2 regions of the Ewingella allii genome follow, and region 1 is predicted to be linked to the other one. Evidence: predicted binding sites of a transcription regulator. Region 1 holds the regulator's gene; the other holds the start of a gene.
What was found. The regulator PhoB, encoded in region 1, activates phosphate uptake and scavenging genes when phosphate is short. The targets are predictions, from matches to a motif close to CTGTCATAAAACTGNCNNAT.
Positions count from the first base shown of each region.

Region 2: acuI (acrylyl-CoA reductase (NADPH)) is a predicted target of PhoB. The motif match lies at 6,265-6,284, and genes of this name have one in related genera.

Region 1 is NZ_JAWUDN010000002.1:323,451-331,047, forward strand. It holds gene phoR (phosphate regulon sensor histidine kinase PhoR) at 1-1,163, opposite strand, end outside; gene phoB (phosphate response regulator transcription factor PhoB) at 1,279-1,968, opposite strand; gene sbcD (exonuclease subunit SbcD) at 2,195-3,433, shown strand; gene sbcC (exonuclease subunit SbcC) at 3,430-6,678, shown strand; gene SBO83_RS08245 (ABC transporter substrate-binding protein) at 6,909-7,597, shown strand, end outside.
Region 2 is NZ_JAWUDN010000008.1:161,408-169,004, reverse strand. It holds gene rng (ribonuclease G) at 1-491, opposite strand, end outside; gene SBO83_RS17130 (Maf family protein) at 481-1,074, opposite strand; gene mreD (rod shape-determining protein MreD) at 1,082-1,570, opposite strand; gene mreC (rod shape-determining protein MreC) at 1,567-2,574, opposite strand; gene mreB (rod shape-determining protein MreB) at 2,830-3,873, opposite strand; gene csrD (RNase E specificity factor CsrD) at 4,244-6,181, opposite strand; gene acuI (acrylyl-CoA reductase (NADPH)) at 6,440-7,417, shown strand; gene msrP (protein-methionine-sulfoxide reductase catalytic subunit MsrP) at 7,586-7,597, shown strand, end outside.

The sequences.
Region 1 (7,597 bases):
CCGCTGCCGCCCGTCTGTCTAGATCGCGCTTTGTCGACGCGGTAGAAGCGCTCCGTCAGGCGCGGCAGGTGCTGTGGCTCAATGCCCGGCCCGTTATCACTGACCTGAAACTGCGCCCCCAGCGGCGTTTGCTGCCAGCTGACTTCAATGCGCGTGCCAGTCGGCGTGTGGTTCACCGAGTTATACACCAGGTTAGACACCGCGCTGCGCAGCTGATCCTCATTGCCAAACACCTGCAACTTGTCGTTTACGCGGAACACAATCTCGTGGCGACCATTACTTAAAGTCTGCACCTCGCGCTCCAGCATGCCCATCATCAGCGGCATATCCACCTTCTCATTGAGATCAATGTTGGTGGCTGCTTCGATGCGAGACAGCGTCAGCAGCTGTTTCACCAGTCCGTCCATGCGTCGCGTCTGCTCCTGCATGGTGTCCAGCGCCTTGCTGCGGAAAGGCTCTTCCAGCTTGGCGTCTTCCATCATCTCCAGATAGCCCTGCAACACGGTCAGTGGCGTGCGCAGCTCATGGCTGACGTTGGCAAAGAAGTTGCGACGCGCCCCTTCCAACTGACGCATTTGGGTGACGTCACGCGCCACCATCAGCAGCTGACCTTCGGAATAAGGCATCACGCGGAACTCAACGTAGTGCTCATTATTGAGCTGCAAATTCAGCGCGCGGTTAAATTCTCGGTTCTGAATCCAACTGCGAAACTCGGGGTAACGCAGCAGGTTGAAGATATGCTGCCCGTTATCTTCCGGCCAGCGGAATCCCAACAAATCCTGAGCCAAGCCGTTACACCAGAAAATATTGCCTTCTTCGGTCGCCAGCACCACGGCATCGGGCAGAGACTCTGCCCCGCTGCGAAAACGTTTGATGAGTTGACCGAGTTCACGCCGCCGCCGACGGTTACGCATTTGCATCTGGTTCAACCCATAAAACAGCGGTTCCCAGCTCCAGCGGCCATTTGGTGGGGTGATGCTGCGATCGAGCCACAGCCAGTGAGAGAGTTTAAGCTGGTTATAATAGTTCCAGCCCAGCGCCGCCAGCAGCGACGCAAATAGCAGCCATCCGTAATGGCCGAAGAAAATACCGATGATCAATGCTGGCAGACAGAACAGAAACAGTTCCCCCGCCAGACGCTTCCAGGACAGACGTTCTAACACACAGATTCTCCGCTGCGGCGAGCCGAAAGGCCCCTACATACTATACCCAAAATCATGGGGTTACCGAGCGCGGCCTTGCGCCCAGACATCCTGAAGTATCAAGGGTATAAATGACTCAGTAACGGGTAGAGAACCGGTAACCCGTTCCACGTACCGTTTGAATCATTCTGTCATGTCCGCTGGTTTCTAACGCTTTACGCAAGCGACGAATATGAACGTCTACCGTGCGATCTTCAACATAAACGTTAGTGCCCCAGACGTTATTCAGCAACTGCTCACGGCTGTAAACCCGCTCAGAATGCGTCATAAAGAAGTGCAGCAATTTGAATTCTGTCGGCCCCATGTCCAGCGCCTGCTCGTTCGCCATAACGCGATGAGAGGACGGGTCGAGGCTCAGCCCCTGCATGTCGATCACTTCTTCCACCGCCATCGGGGAAATTCGACGCATTACGGCTTTAATACGCGCCACCAGCTCTTTCGGAGAGAAAGGCTTGGTGATGTAGTCGTCCGCGCCCACTTCCAGACCGCGCACTCGGTCTTCCTCTTCGCCACGGGCTGTCAGCATCATGACCGGGATTTCACGCGTTAGCGCTTCGCGTTTGAGATGTTTGATAAACTGAATGCCGGAACCGCCCGGTAACATCCAGTCGAGCAAAATAAGCTCGGGGAATGGCTCAATCAACCGGGCTACTGCCGAGTCGAAATCTTCTGCTTCCACTGCCTGGTAGCCGTTTTGTTCCAGTACAAAGCACACCATTTCACGGATCGGAGCTTCATCTTCAACCACTAAAATACGTCTAGCCATCGTAGGTCCTGCCAAAAGGTTAGCGATCATTGTTTGATTGCGGAGGGGATTATGCGTCAGTTTTGTGACATTTTTATGAAAATCGCTCAGCAGCCAAACTAAGTGTAGCTAAGCCTTCATTAATGCGTCATGTCGTTGAAATCCGCCTGATTTAGCGAGGACAGCCCCCAGCCTGACGTTTATACTTTGCGGCAAACTGTTGCAGCACACCAACAACGGGAGTTTCATGCGCCTGATCCACACTTCAGACTGGCACTTAGGCCAGTATTTCTTCACCAAAAGCCGTGCCGCCGAGCATCAGGCGTTTTTGCGCTGGTTGATAGAACAGGTGGAGCGCCATCAGGTTGACGCCGTGATTGTGGCAGGTGACATCTTTGATACCGGCTCGCCGCCGAGCTATGCTCGCGAGCTGTACAACCGTTTTGTGGTCGATCTGCAAAGTACCGGCTGCCAGCTGATCGTGCTGGCGGGTAACCACGACTCGGTCGCCACGCTGAATGAGTCCCGCGAGCTGCTCTCCTGCCTGAATACCCGCGTAATTGCCACCGTGGGCGAAGACTTATCCCAGCAGGTTCTGACCTTAAATCATCGCGACGGCACGCCGGGCGCGGTACTGTGCGCCATCCCCTTCCTGCGCCCGCGCGACCTGATTGCCAGTCAGGCCGGGCAGTCCGGCAGCGACAAGCAGCTGGCGTTACAGGAAGCCATCGCCGCGCACTATGACGCGCTGTATCAGGCAGCGCAGGCCGAACGCCAGAAACTGGGCCTGCCTCTGCCCATTATTGCCACCGGCCACCTGACCACCGTCGGCGTCAGCACCTCGGACTCGGTGCGCGACATTTATATCGGCACCCTCGACGCCTTCCCGGCGCAGGCTTTCCCGCCGGTGGATTATGTCGCCCTTGGGCACATTCACCGCGCCCAGTGCGTGGCGAAAACCGAGCATATTCGCTACAGCGGCTCGCCGATTGCCCTGAGCTTCGACGAGCTGAGTAAGGTGAAAAGCGTCTATTTATTGGATTTCACCGGCGACCAGTTAAACAGCATCGACACGCTGGAGATCCCGCAATTCCAGCCGATGCAGATGATCAAGGGCTCTTTGGCCGAGATTGAACAGCAGCTGAAACAGTTTACCGACGCCGCCCGCGACCAGCCGGTGTGGCTGGATATCGAGGTCGCCACGCAGGACTACCTGAGCGATATTCAACGCCGCATTCAGGCTCTCACCGCCGACCTGCCGGTGGAAGTGGTGCTGCTGCGCCGCAGCAAAGAGCAGCGGCTGAACAGCATTTCTCAGCAGGAAAAAGAGACCTTGAGCGAGCTGAGCGTCAGCGAAGTTTTCGAGCGCCGTCTGGCACTGGAAAGCGAAGTCGATGAAAGCCGCCAAAGCAGAATGCGCACCCTGTTCGCGCAAATCGTAGAACAAGTACAAAGCGGCGAGTCAGCGGAGGACGGCGCACAATGAAAATTCTCAGCCTGCGGCTTAAAAACCTGAATTCGCTGGAAGGCGAGTGGAAAATCGATTTCACCGCCGAGCCTTTTGCCAGCAACGGGCTCTTTGCCATTACCGGCCCGACCGGCGCGGGGAAAACCACCCTGCTCGACGCCATCTGTCTGGCGCTTTACCACCAGACGCCGCGCCTCAACGTGTCGCCAACCCAAAACGAGCTAATGACTCGCCACACCGCAGAATCACTCGCCGAAGTGGAGTTTGAAGTGAAAGGCATTGGCTATCGCGCCTTCTGGAGCCAGCGCCGGGCCAAGAACTCGCCGGACGGCAATCTGCAAGCGCCCAAAGTAGAACTGGCGCTGCTCGCAGACGGCAAGATCCTGGCCGACAAAGTGCGCGACAAGCTCGACGCCATCGCCCAGCTCACCGGGCTGGATTTTGGCCGTTTCACCAAGTCGATGATGCTGTCGCAGGGGCAATTTGCCGCCTTCCTCAACGCCGATGCCAATGACCGCGCCGAGCTGCTGGAAGAGCTGACCGGCACCGAGATTTACGGTCGGCTGTCCGAGCAGGTTTTTGAGCAGCACAAGCAGGCGAAAAACCAGCTCGAAGGCTTGCACCAGCGCATGGCGGGCATTGAGCTGCTCAGCGAAGAGCAGCGCCAACTGCTGGAGAGCCAGCTGGCCGAGGTAAACCAGCAAGAACAGCAGCTTAGCCAGCAGTCTCAGGCGCAGCAGCGCGATCTCAACTGGCTGCTACAGTGGCAGCAGGCGCAGCTCAAGCAGCAGCAATATCAGCAATTGCTTCAGGCCAGCGAGCAGGACGCCGCGCAGGCCGCGCCGCAGCTGTTGCAACTGGCGCAGAGCGAACCAGCGGAGAAACTTCGCCCCCTGCTCAATGACCGTAATCGGCTGCGGCAGGACAATCTGGCGCTCAGCCAGCACCTCAAGGAGTTGGGCGAGCAGCAGGCCAATCAGCTTCAGGAGATGTCTCCTCTGGCACACGCCGTCGAGCAGGCCCGCGCGGCTCGCCAGCAGCAGGTTCAAACCCAAGAGCAGCAGCAGAAGCTGATTGACGAGCAGGTGCAGCCGCTGGACAACCAGATTGCCCAGCTGAACAAAACTCAGGCAGACAGCCAACAGGCTTTATCCGACACCCAAAAGCAGGCGACGGAGCTAGCGACAACCTTAGAGCAGCTTAGCGCTGATCGCCTGAAGCTAGAGCAGCAGAGTCAGCAGCATCAAGCCCAACAGGCGACACTCGCCGAGGCGCTGGGTAGCCAGCAAAATCAGCAGGCCGAGCTGGAAAAACGCCATCCGCTGGCAGCATTGCAGCAGCGACAGTCCGAGCTGACTCGCCTGCGCCCGGTGCGCCAGCAGCTGTTTTCCCTCGCCCAGCAGTATCCGCAAATCAGTCAGCGGGTTGAGCAACAGAGCCAAGAGTTTACCCAGCGTCAGGCTGAATTAGCCGCAGCCGAGCAGCAGCTGGAGCAGATTCGCCAGCAGTTTAAACAGCAGAAAGCCCACCAGACCGACGTCGAAAAACTGCTTGAGCAAGAGAGGCAGATTGTCCGTCTGGAGGCCGAGCGTTCGCGTCTGCAAACTGGCGAAGCTTGCCCACTGTGCGGCTCGACCGAGCACCCGGCCATTGAGCAATATCAGTCAGTTAAGCCGTCAGAAACCGAGCAACGCGTGGCAGAAATGCGCGCCAAAACTGAGGCGCTGCACACGCAAGGCACCGAGCTGCGGGCCAAAACCGAGAGCCTGAAAGAGCAGCAGGCGCGGCTGCAAAACCAACTGGTTCGGGACCAAAACCAGCAAAAAGCCTATCTCGAAAGCTGGCAGCAGCTGAGCGCTCCGCTCAATCTCAGTTTTGAATTACAAGACGCGCCGCAGCTGGAGCAATGGCTGGCAGAGCGTGACCAAGAAGAGCAGCAGTGTCAGCAACTTAGCAGTCAGCACGAGCAGCAGGCGCGGGCGTTACAGCAGGCGAAAGATGCCCTGACGGCGGCGCAGAGCGAGCAGCTCAAAGCCCAGCAGCAGGCCGCGTTATTAACGGAACGCTTCACGCTGATGCAAACCAGCCATGCCCAGCAACAGCAGCAGTTGGCAAAGCTTCAGCAGCAGGTCGCTCAAGATGGCGAAAGCGTGCAAAAGCTCCGTCATCAGCGCGTGGCGCTGTTCGGCGAACAGCAGATCGCTCAGGTGCGCGAGCAGCTGCGCGCCCAGCTGCAAGCCAGCGAAAATGCCTTGCAGGCCGCCAGCGAGCAGCTGCAAAAATCGCAGGAGTTGCGCGACAGGCTGGCCGGGCAGGTCGCCAGCGCGATCGCCTCTCAGCAGCAGTTGACCGAGCGGTTGCAGCAGGCCGAAAGTGCGTGGCAGCAGGCGCTGAGCGCCAGTGATTTCGCCGACGAACAGGCCGTCAGCCTCGCGCTGCTCGACGATGCGCTGCGCCAGCAGTTGCAGCAGCGCAAAGAGCAGCTTCAACAGAAACTGGCCGAGCATCGCGCCCTGCTGCAACAGGCCAACCTCACTCTCGAACAGCAGCGCCAACAGCGACCGGAAACCCTGAGTGAAACCGACAGCGATACCGCGCCGCTGGCCGCACGCCTCGAGCAATTGGCCCAGCAGTTAAAAGCCTTGCAGCAGCGTCAGGGGGAGATCCGCAACCAGCTCACCACCGACGTCACGCGCCGTGAGGGGCAGCAAAGCCTGATCGCGCAGATTGCTCAGTCCCAGCAGCTGTGCGACGACTGGGGCTATTTGAACTCGCTGATTGGCTCAAGCGACGGCGCGAAATTCCGCAAATTTGCCCAAGGTCTGACATTGGATCATCTGGTGTATCTGGCGAATAAGCAGCTGGAAAAGCTGCACGGTCGCTATCTGTTGCAGCGCAAAACCAGCGACGCGCTGGAGTTGCAGGTGGTGGATACCTGGCAGGCCGACTCGGTGCGTGACACCCGCACCCTGTCGGGCGGCGAGAGCTTCTTGGTCAGTCTGGCACTGGCGCTGGCGCTCTCCGATCTGGTGAGTGACAAGACTCGCATTGACTCACTGTTCCTTGATGAAGGCTTCGGCACCCTCGACGCCGACACGCTGGACACCGCGCTGGACGCCCTCGACAGCCTAAACGCCTCGGGTAAAACCATCGGCGTGATCAGCCACGTGGAGGCCATGAAAGACCGCATTCCGGTGCAAATCAAAGTCACCAAGGTCAATGGTCTGGGGGTCAGCCGTCTCAGCAGCCAGTTTAAAGTCTAATTTTCGCCCGTTGAGAACCAACAATGGCTAGCCAACCGCTAGCCATTTGCACATCTATAACCCAGCTTTTCTCATCTTGCGCACCAGCGCGGTGCACCTCTCCTGTTTTAGCCTGCTGAAAATGCAGGCTTTTCTGCTTTTCACCAACATGGCACGGCCTGTGCTTGGGGTTATGTATACAAGTTGCGGTACAAGCTGCAACCCCTCATTAACCCGCAAGAGGCCAGCCGATGAAAAACAGCAAACCTGAGTCATCTCTCGTCAATCCCCGCCGCCGCCAACTGATGAAATGGCTGGCGATCACCGGCGGAGCCATGACCCTCGGCGGCATGGTGCCTGCCAGCGCCTTTGCCGCCGATGACGATGAAATCCGCATCGGCTACTGGCCGATTGTTGGCGGCCTGCCTTTTTATGTCGCGCTGGAGCAGGGCTTTTTCAAACAGGCCGGGCTGAATGTCAAAGGGGTGAAGTTCGCCAGTGCCCAGCAGATTATCGAAGGCATGCTCACCGGCCGCATACACGGCTGCGCCAACGGCACGGCCACCGGCGCGCTGGGGCTTGGCGCAATCACCCAGCCCGACTTGTTCAAAATCATCTGCTCGAACCCGTCGAATCGCACCTTGGTGCTGGACGAATTCTTAGTACCACTCGACAGCAAGGCCACGTCGATTGCTGATCTGAAAGGCAAGAAAATCGCCTGCGGGCCGGGCATTCAGAACGTCACCATGGCGAAAATCATTCTGGAGAAAAACGGCTTCACCAACCCCTCGGTGATTGAACTGCCGGTCGGCCAGCACGCCCCAGCGCTGGCGGCGGGCCAGATTGATGGCGTCTACACCCTCGAACCTACCGGCACCGTCGGGCGCATGAAACACCTGTCGCGCACGCTGGAAACTGGGGTTATCTCGAAATATGTGCT
Region 2 (7,597 bases), on a different contig from region 1:
TCGTCACAATATTCCTGAACGATATTTTTCAGGCGATCGCGCTCGGCTTCGCTCTCAATGCGCTGTGAGACACCCACGTGTGAGGCGCCCGGCATGAAGACCAGATAGCGGGAAGGCAGAGTAATGTCGGTGGTCAGGCGCGCGCCTTTGGTGCCCAGCGGGTCTTTCACCACCTGCACCATCAGATCTTGCCCCTGATGGACCAGCTCTACGATGTCACGAACGTTAAAATTCTTTTGCTCATCACGAGCCACGCACTCGGTGTGCGGCATGATGTCTGAAGCATGTAAAAAAGCCGCTTTCTCCAGACCAATATCAACAAAGGCTGCCTGCATGCCCGGCAGAACCCGGCTGACGCGACCTTTGTAAATATTGCCTGCAATGCCGCGCTTGGCTTCACGCTCAACATGGATCTCTTGCAAAATGCCACCGTCAATGTAAGCCACGCGCGTCTCGGACGGCGTAACATTGACCAGTAATTCAGCTGTCATGCTTTCTCCTAAGCTCGCGTAATGCAGCAAACTCACTGTACAGCTCTTGAGTTTCCACTAAAGGAAGCCCAACCACTGCGTAGTAGCTGCCGCGAATTTCACGGACGAAACATCCGCCCTTTCCCTGAATACCGTATGCACCCGCTTTATCCATGGGTTCCCCGCTCAGAATATAGTGCTGAATATCATCCGCGGATAGAGAGCGGAAGGTGACATCAGTCACAACCAGCGTACTACGATGCGTCTGGCGGTCTGCCAGAGCAATGGCCGTCATCACTTGATGCTGGCGGCCAGACAATGCGGTTAACATCTGCGCGGCATGAGCTTCATCGCGCGGCTTTTCCAAAACCTGCCCGTCGAGCACCACGATGGTGTCAGCACCCAGCACCGGGAGGTCCTGCGGCGCAACGGCCACGCCTGCTAAAGCTTTGTCACAGGCGAGGCGCAGCACATAGTCTGCTGGCGCTTCATCTGGCTGCTTTTGCTCGGCAACATCAGTCACCAGACGTTCAAAAGCCAACTCCAGCACGGCCAGCAATTCGCGGCGGCGCGGTGAACCAGAAGCCAGATAAAGTTCAGTCATCATTTCCTCATTGCACAGCGAACTGACGGCGAATTTTGCGCATCAGCAGGAATAACCATGGCCAGAGAATGCCGTCGACCACGCTGCTCCAGAACACTTCCGGACGAAACGAGACATTCACCACCAAAAACTCGGCCCAGAACACCACCACGTCGACAGCCAGTGACAGCAGCATGACGATCAGCGCTTGCTGCCACAGGGCCATGTTGCGGAACAGTTGGAACTTGAAAGCGACCAGATAGGCAATCAGCGCCAAAGCCAGCGCGCGCACGCCTAACGTCGAGCCAAGAATCAAATCCATCACAAAACCGACGATAAATCCGGTACCTACGTTAACGCGGTGCGGCAGCGCCATGACCCAGTAAATCAGGATCAGCATCAACCAGGATGGCCGAAACATGTAGATCTCGTCCGGCCACGGCATCACTTGCAATAACATGGCTATCAGAAAGGATAGCCAAATTATCCAGCGGCCGTGGCTCCGGTAGCGATTCATTGACTGCCCCCGCTAGAAGGCCGTGGCGAAACTGGCGTGGTAATGGTGCCAGTAGCAGGTTGAGGAATAGGAGCAGGAGGGCCCATTTCGCCCGGAGGCGGCAGGACCTGAGGCATCATCTGCATCAGACGCTCATTGGCGACGCGATGCACTTCGTCCGGCGGCAGTGGCTTATCGCCATTGCGGTCAGAGCCCCACAGCAGCAGCAGGTAACGCAGGCGTTGCAGACCCGCCGTCGGGCGCGCCTGAATCACGGTGTAAGCACGTTGGTTATCGACTTTTACCGAAGAAACCACGGCAACCGGATAGCCTTCAGGGAAGCGACCGCCGAGACCGGACGTCACCAGCACGTCACCGACGCGGATGTCGGTATTGCTCGGCAAGTGCTCCAGCTGCAAGTCGTCAGCACAGCCGCTACCGGCTGCAATCACGCGAATATCGTTACGCAAAACCTGAATCGGCAAGGCGTGGGAGGCGTCGCAGATCAGCAATACGCGGCTGGTGACGGCACCCACAGCGACCACCTGACCCACCACGCCTTTATCGCTAATCACCGGCTGGCCAACATAGACGCCATTGTTGCTGCCTTTGTCGACGACAACCTGATCGCTATAGGGGTCATTGCTGGTCGACAGCACCTGAGCCACCATCTTGTGCTCATCCTGACGCAGCGGTGACCCCAGCAGCTCGCGCAGTCGCGCGTTCTCTTGCTTGAATTGGCCGAGCAGCATCAAATCGCTGTTTTTGAGCAGCAATTCTTGGCGCAGCGCGCGGTTTTCAAGTTCAAGAGACTGGCGGGTAGCGAAGGTGGCGGAAACCTGATCGAGGAATTCACGTGGAGCATTCGACAAAAAATAGAAAGGGCTGACGGCAGTGTCCATATAGGTGCGGATCTTAACGAACGTACCTACTTTACTGTCGGCAAAAATCAGGACAATGGCCGTGAGAATAGCCAAAAAAAGTCGCAGTTGCAGGGAAGGTCCCCTGCTAAAAATCGGCTTCATAAAATATGCGAGTTCCTCGGCAACAGAAGGTTTCAGCCAATCCAGTGAAAGATAGCCTAAGCAGGAAAAGTAGCAAGCGAAGCGGATCGAGCGAAAACTACCTGAATACGCATTTCTTCAGGTAGTTCGATGCACGACCCCAATTTGACACTGCATACTTTAACGCAGCAGGTTTCACCAGACGGACATTCACCTTGGCGGGCAAGACTTATTCTTTGCTATGCACGCCTTAAGCAAAAGCGTGCGTCGCTAAAATTACTCTTCGCTGAACAGGTCGCCGCCGTGCATGTCGATCATTTCCAACGCTTTACCACCGCCGCGAGCAACGCAGGTCAGCGGATCTTCTGCCACAACCACCGGAATACCGGTCTCTTCCATCAGCAGGCGATCGAGGTTACGCAGCAATGCGCCACCGCCGGTCAATACCATGCCGCGCTCGGAGATGTCAGAAGCCAGCTCTGGAGGACACTGTTCCAGCGCAACCATCACCGCGCTAACGATGCCAGTCAGCGGCTCTTGCAGCGCTTCAAGAATTTCATTGGAGTTCAAGGTAAAGCCGCGCGGAACGCCTTCAGCCAGATTACGACCACGAACTTCAATCTCGTGAACTTCATCACCTGGGTAAGCGGAACCGATACCGTGCTTAATACGCTCAGCGGTAGCTTCGCCAATCAGGGAACCGTAGTTACGACGCACGTAGTTGATGATAGCTTCGTCGAAGCGGTCACCACCGATACGTACAGAAGAAGAATAGACCACGCCGTTCAGGGAGATAACCGCGACTTCGGTAGTACCACCGCCGATATCCACAACCATGGAACCGGTCGCTTCAGAGACAGGTAAACCTGCACCGATCGCTGCTGCCATTGGCTCTTCAATCAAGAACACTTCACGCGCGCCCGCACCTTGTGCAGATTCACGGATAGCGCGGCGTTCAACCTGAGTTGCGCCAACAGGCACACACACCAGCACGCGCGGGCTTGGGCGCATGAAGCTGTTGCTGTGAACTTGTTTGATGAAGTGCTGCAGCATTTTTTCAGTCACGAAGAAGTCAGCGATAACGCCGTCTTTCATCGGACGAATAGCAGCGATGTTGCCAGGAGTACGTCCCAACATCTGTTTGGCATCATGGCCGACGGCCGCAACGCTTTTCGGTGAACCAGCACGATCCTGACGAATAGCCACAACTGATGGCTCGTTCAGCACAATGCCTTGTCCTTTTACATAAATGAGGGTATTGGCGGTACCCAGGTCGATGGACAAGTCGTTGGAAAACATGCCACGAAATTTCTTAAACATAACGAAAGGATAATCCTGCTAGCTGGGGGCGGAAAATAAAATCCGCCTACTTTACCAACCACGCGAAGCAGCGACAAGGCGCAAAAACGTTCTGCTTCGGTGAAATTGTCCACGATGTCGGCCGCTTACAGTCGCGATGACTTTTGGTTGTCAAATCAGAGGTGAAAAATGACCTGTTCATTTAAACCAGAATCACCTTTTACCTGTTTACAACCAGCAACTTACAAGCACCAACACCGCACATGAATTCTTGCTCTCGCTCCGAGAACTCCCGCCACAATTCGCCAAAAACTTTACAAATAGGCGTCATTGGACAGTAACCGGTTAAAGGCTGCGCCATTCTACGTTAAATCTTCACATTACGATCAGTTTAAACATCACCGTTGTGTGAATATTTTTTGCTAACGGGCTCCACGGCCTGCGGCATAGCAAAAAAATCACCCTGCCCGCCATGAATGCCCTTTTCTAACAGTACTGCCCACTCTTCTTTACTGCGCACGCCAGAAGCGAAAACCTTGGCTTGTGTTCCTTCACAGGCGCTAATCAGGCTTTGTACGAACAGCTGATTTTCAATTCTTTTGTCGATATCGCGAATCAATCCCGGGTGCAGTTTCACCCTTTCAACCGGGAAAGTTTTCAAATATGAGGTGCTGACCACGGTAAGCCCGGCTTGAGAAACAGCAAGACGGCAGCCCATTCCTTGTAGCAGGCGGACAACGGGCCGTAATCGCTCGGTATGTTGACAGAGATCTGCCTCTGCAAGTTCAATCAGAATGCGATTACGCTGCTTTTTTTCGCATTGCAGCAAGGTATCGCGCAACCAGCGGACAAAAGAGCGCTGCAATAATGAATCAACCGTCAGGTGAAATGCCAACGTTTCGTCCGGCCAGCGCGCCAGTAACGGAATTATCTGAGAAAGCATTTGGCGATCATAGCTTTGCGACATGCCAAATTGCACCACCAGCGGCATAAACTCGGCAGCCAGCAGCTCTTGCTCGCCATCAAAGATGCGGCGCTGAATTTCACGATGATCCAGCTTGCGGTCTTTGGTAAAGCTGCCTTTATGATAAAGACGCGGCCCGCCGCGCGATAGGGTATTTTCCAGTAGCGTGCGCCATTTAACGCTGCCGCGCCCTTTTTCAGGCACTTTGCTGTCATAAACCAGCCAACTGTTACTTCCCTGAAAGGCTGCGTTGCGCGTCGCCTGCTCGGCGTGGTCCATCACCTCTTCCGCCCGCTGACCAAAACGATAAGCACTGATACCTATATATAGAAGGGCATCGCGATCGATATTGTTAGAGGTTGGCAGCGCGCCGAGCGCATTGACCAGTTGGGCCGCCATCACCTCTGCTTCTTTTAAAGTGCGGTGAGGCAGTAACACGGCACAATCGCTGTGGAAATAGCGCGCCAGCAGGGCATCGGAGTAGCGCATGACAAAGGTTGAGAGCAGATTGACCATCGCGGAACGCAGTTCATCAACGTGCCCCTGCCCGTGGATTTCGCGCAGCGTGTCGAAGTCAGGCAGTCGCAGCAGCATAACCACGCCGTGCGCGCCCTTTTCTTCAAGCTGAGTCGCCAATTGATTGTCGAAAAACAGCCGATTACTCAGGCCGGTCTGGGCATCTTGCTGGGCAAATGCACGAATTAGCGTGTCGACCCGGCTGCGTTGCTCGCGGGCCTCGGCCAGATCTGCCATCAGTAAATCAATGGCGCTACTGGCAAAAGGCGGCCATTCGGAGACATCGCCGTGGCGAATATTCTCCCGCTCGCCGCGAAGAATGCGCTGGGCGCGCTCTTCCAGTCGTTCCAACCCAGCCGTCTCTTTGCGCAGCCAGCGGAAACTCATCAGCACCACTACAATCATCAAAATAATGGCGAAGCTAATGGTGATGGTCGAGCGCAGCGAATGGGTGTAAGTGGTGATGGGGTCTACATACACCACGTGCAGCGCCATCGACGGGTGCTGCATTAGCGGCAAGGTTGTCTCGGCATAGTCGGGGTAGCCGCTGTCCCACGCCGCGTGTAAATCGGCGGACTCGCGATATTCTCGCAGCGGTTTGTTATTTTCCAGCAGAGTGATGTTTGAAATATCCAACATACGCATCGCGGTGGGCATCCAGCGCTGTGCCTCATCAGGCGTATGTTGTAGAAGAGATTGGTCGAAAGTGGTCGCCAGCGCCCGCAAATGCTGCTCGGTGCCCTGCTTGCTGAGATAAACAAAACTAAAAGTCACGCCGAGCAGCATCAGCAACATAGCTACTGCAACCAGCATGGAAATAAGCGCGGTGAGTCTGTTAGTAAATCGCATCCTTGTGCCTTACCTGAAACCTATAAATGAAGGAGGCAAACCAGAGAATATTCCTTCATTGTCAGGCCGCCGTTTAAACGCCGCTATCATAAAACATAAGCGTGTCAGATCCGGTAAAGATTTATGCAAAATTGTGCCTAAATTTGCACTCAGTGGCACCGTTTTTGTCTCATATCAGTCCCTATCCCCCCTATTGCGTTATATTCATAGCATAGCAACTGCATAAACAATCAATTGATAAATCTTATGGAGCTCAAAATGCGCGCACTTTTATTACAGCAAGACGCAGGCCAGACCCTTTCCAGCGTAGGTGATATCAGCATAGATGATTTGCCGGAAGGCGATGTGGTGGTCGATGTTGACTGGTCGAGCCTCAATTATAAAGACGCAATGGCAATCACCGGCACGGGGAAAATTATCCGCCAATTCCCGATGGTGCCCGGCATCGATTTCGCCGGTCGGGTCATTAGCAGTGAAGACTCACGCTTTAGCGTGGGTCAGCAGGTGATCCTCACTGGCTGGGGCGTGGGCGAAAACCACTGGGGCGGGCTGGCAGAAAAGGCGCGCGTAAAAGGTGATTGGCTGGTGCAGCTGCCGGAAGGTCTGGACTCGCGCCACGCGATGATTATCGGCACCGCCGGATTCACCGCCATGCTCTGCGTGATGGCTCTGGAGGAAGGCGGCGTGCTACCCGACAGCGGCAAAGTGATTGTCAGTGGTGCCAGCGGCGGCGTGGGCAGCACGGCGATCACCCTGCTGTCGACCCTCGGCTATGACGTGGTGGCGATCAGCGGGCGCGCCAGCAATACCGAATATCTCAAGCAGCTCGGCGCGAAAACCGTGCTGTCGCGCGAAGAGTTCAGCAAAGAAGGCCGGGCGCTGGATAAACAGCTGTGGGCCGGCGCCATCGATACCGTCGGCGACCACACGCTGGCAACCTTGCTGTCGCAAACGGTCTACGGCGGTACGGTGGCGGCCTGTGGTCTGGCGGGGGGTTACCAGCTTCCCACCACGGTGATGCCATTTATTCTGCGCAACGTTCGCCTGCAAGGGGTAGATTCTGTGATGTGTCCGCTGCATCGTCGAATGGACGCCTGGGAGCGCCTGACCCAGACTCTTCCCGCTTCGTTCTATGAGCAAGCCGCCACGGAAATCAGCCTTGAACAAGCGCCAGCGGCGGCCGCCGCAATTATGGCTAACACCATTACGGGCCGCACTTTGGTCAAGGTGCGCTAAAAGCTAAGCCAATCAGCAGCGCAGGAAAACTCTCCCTGCGCTGCTCGGTTCCCTTCTCCTCTGAAATTTCGTATTTTCCCCAGTCCTCTCGCCAAAAATCGATTTAACAGCCATTCTTAAACCAGAATCCTCAGTAACAATAATGATTAAGAAATTCTGGAGTACGCCATGAACAATCCC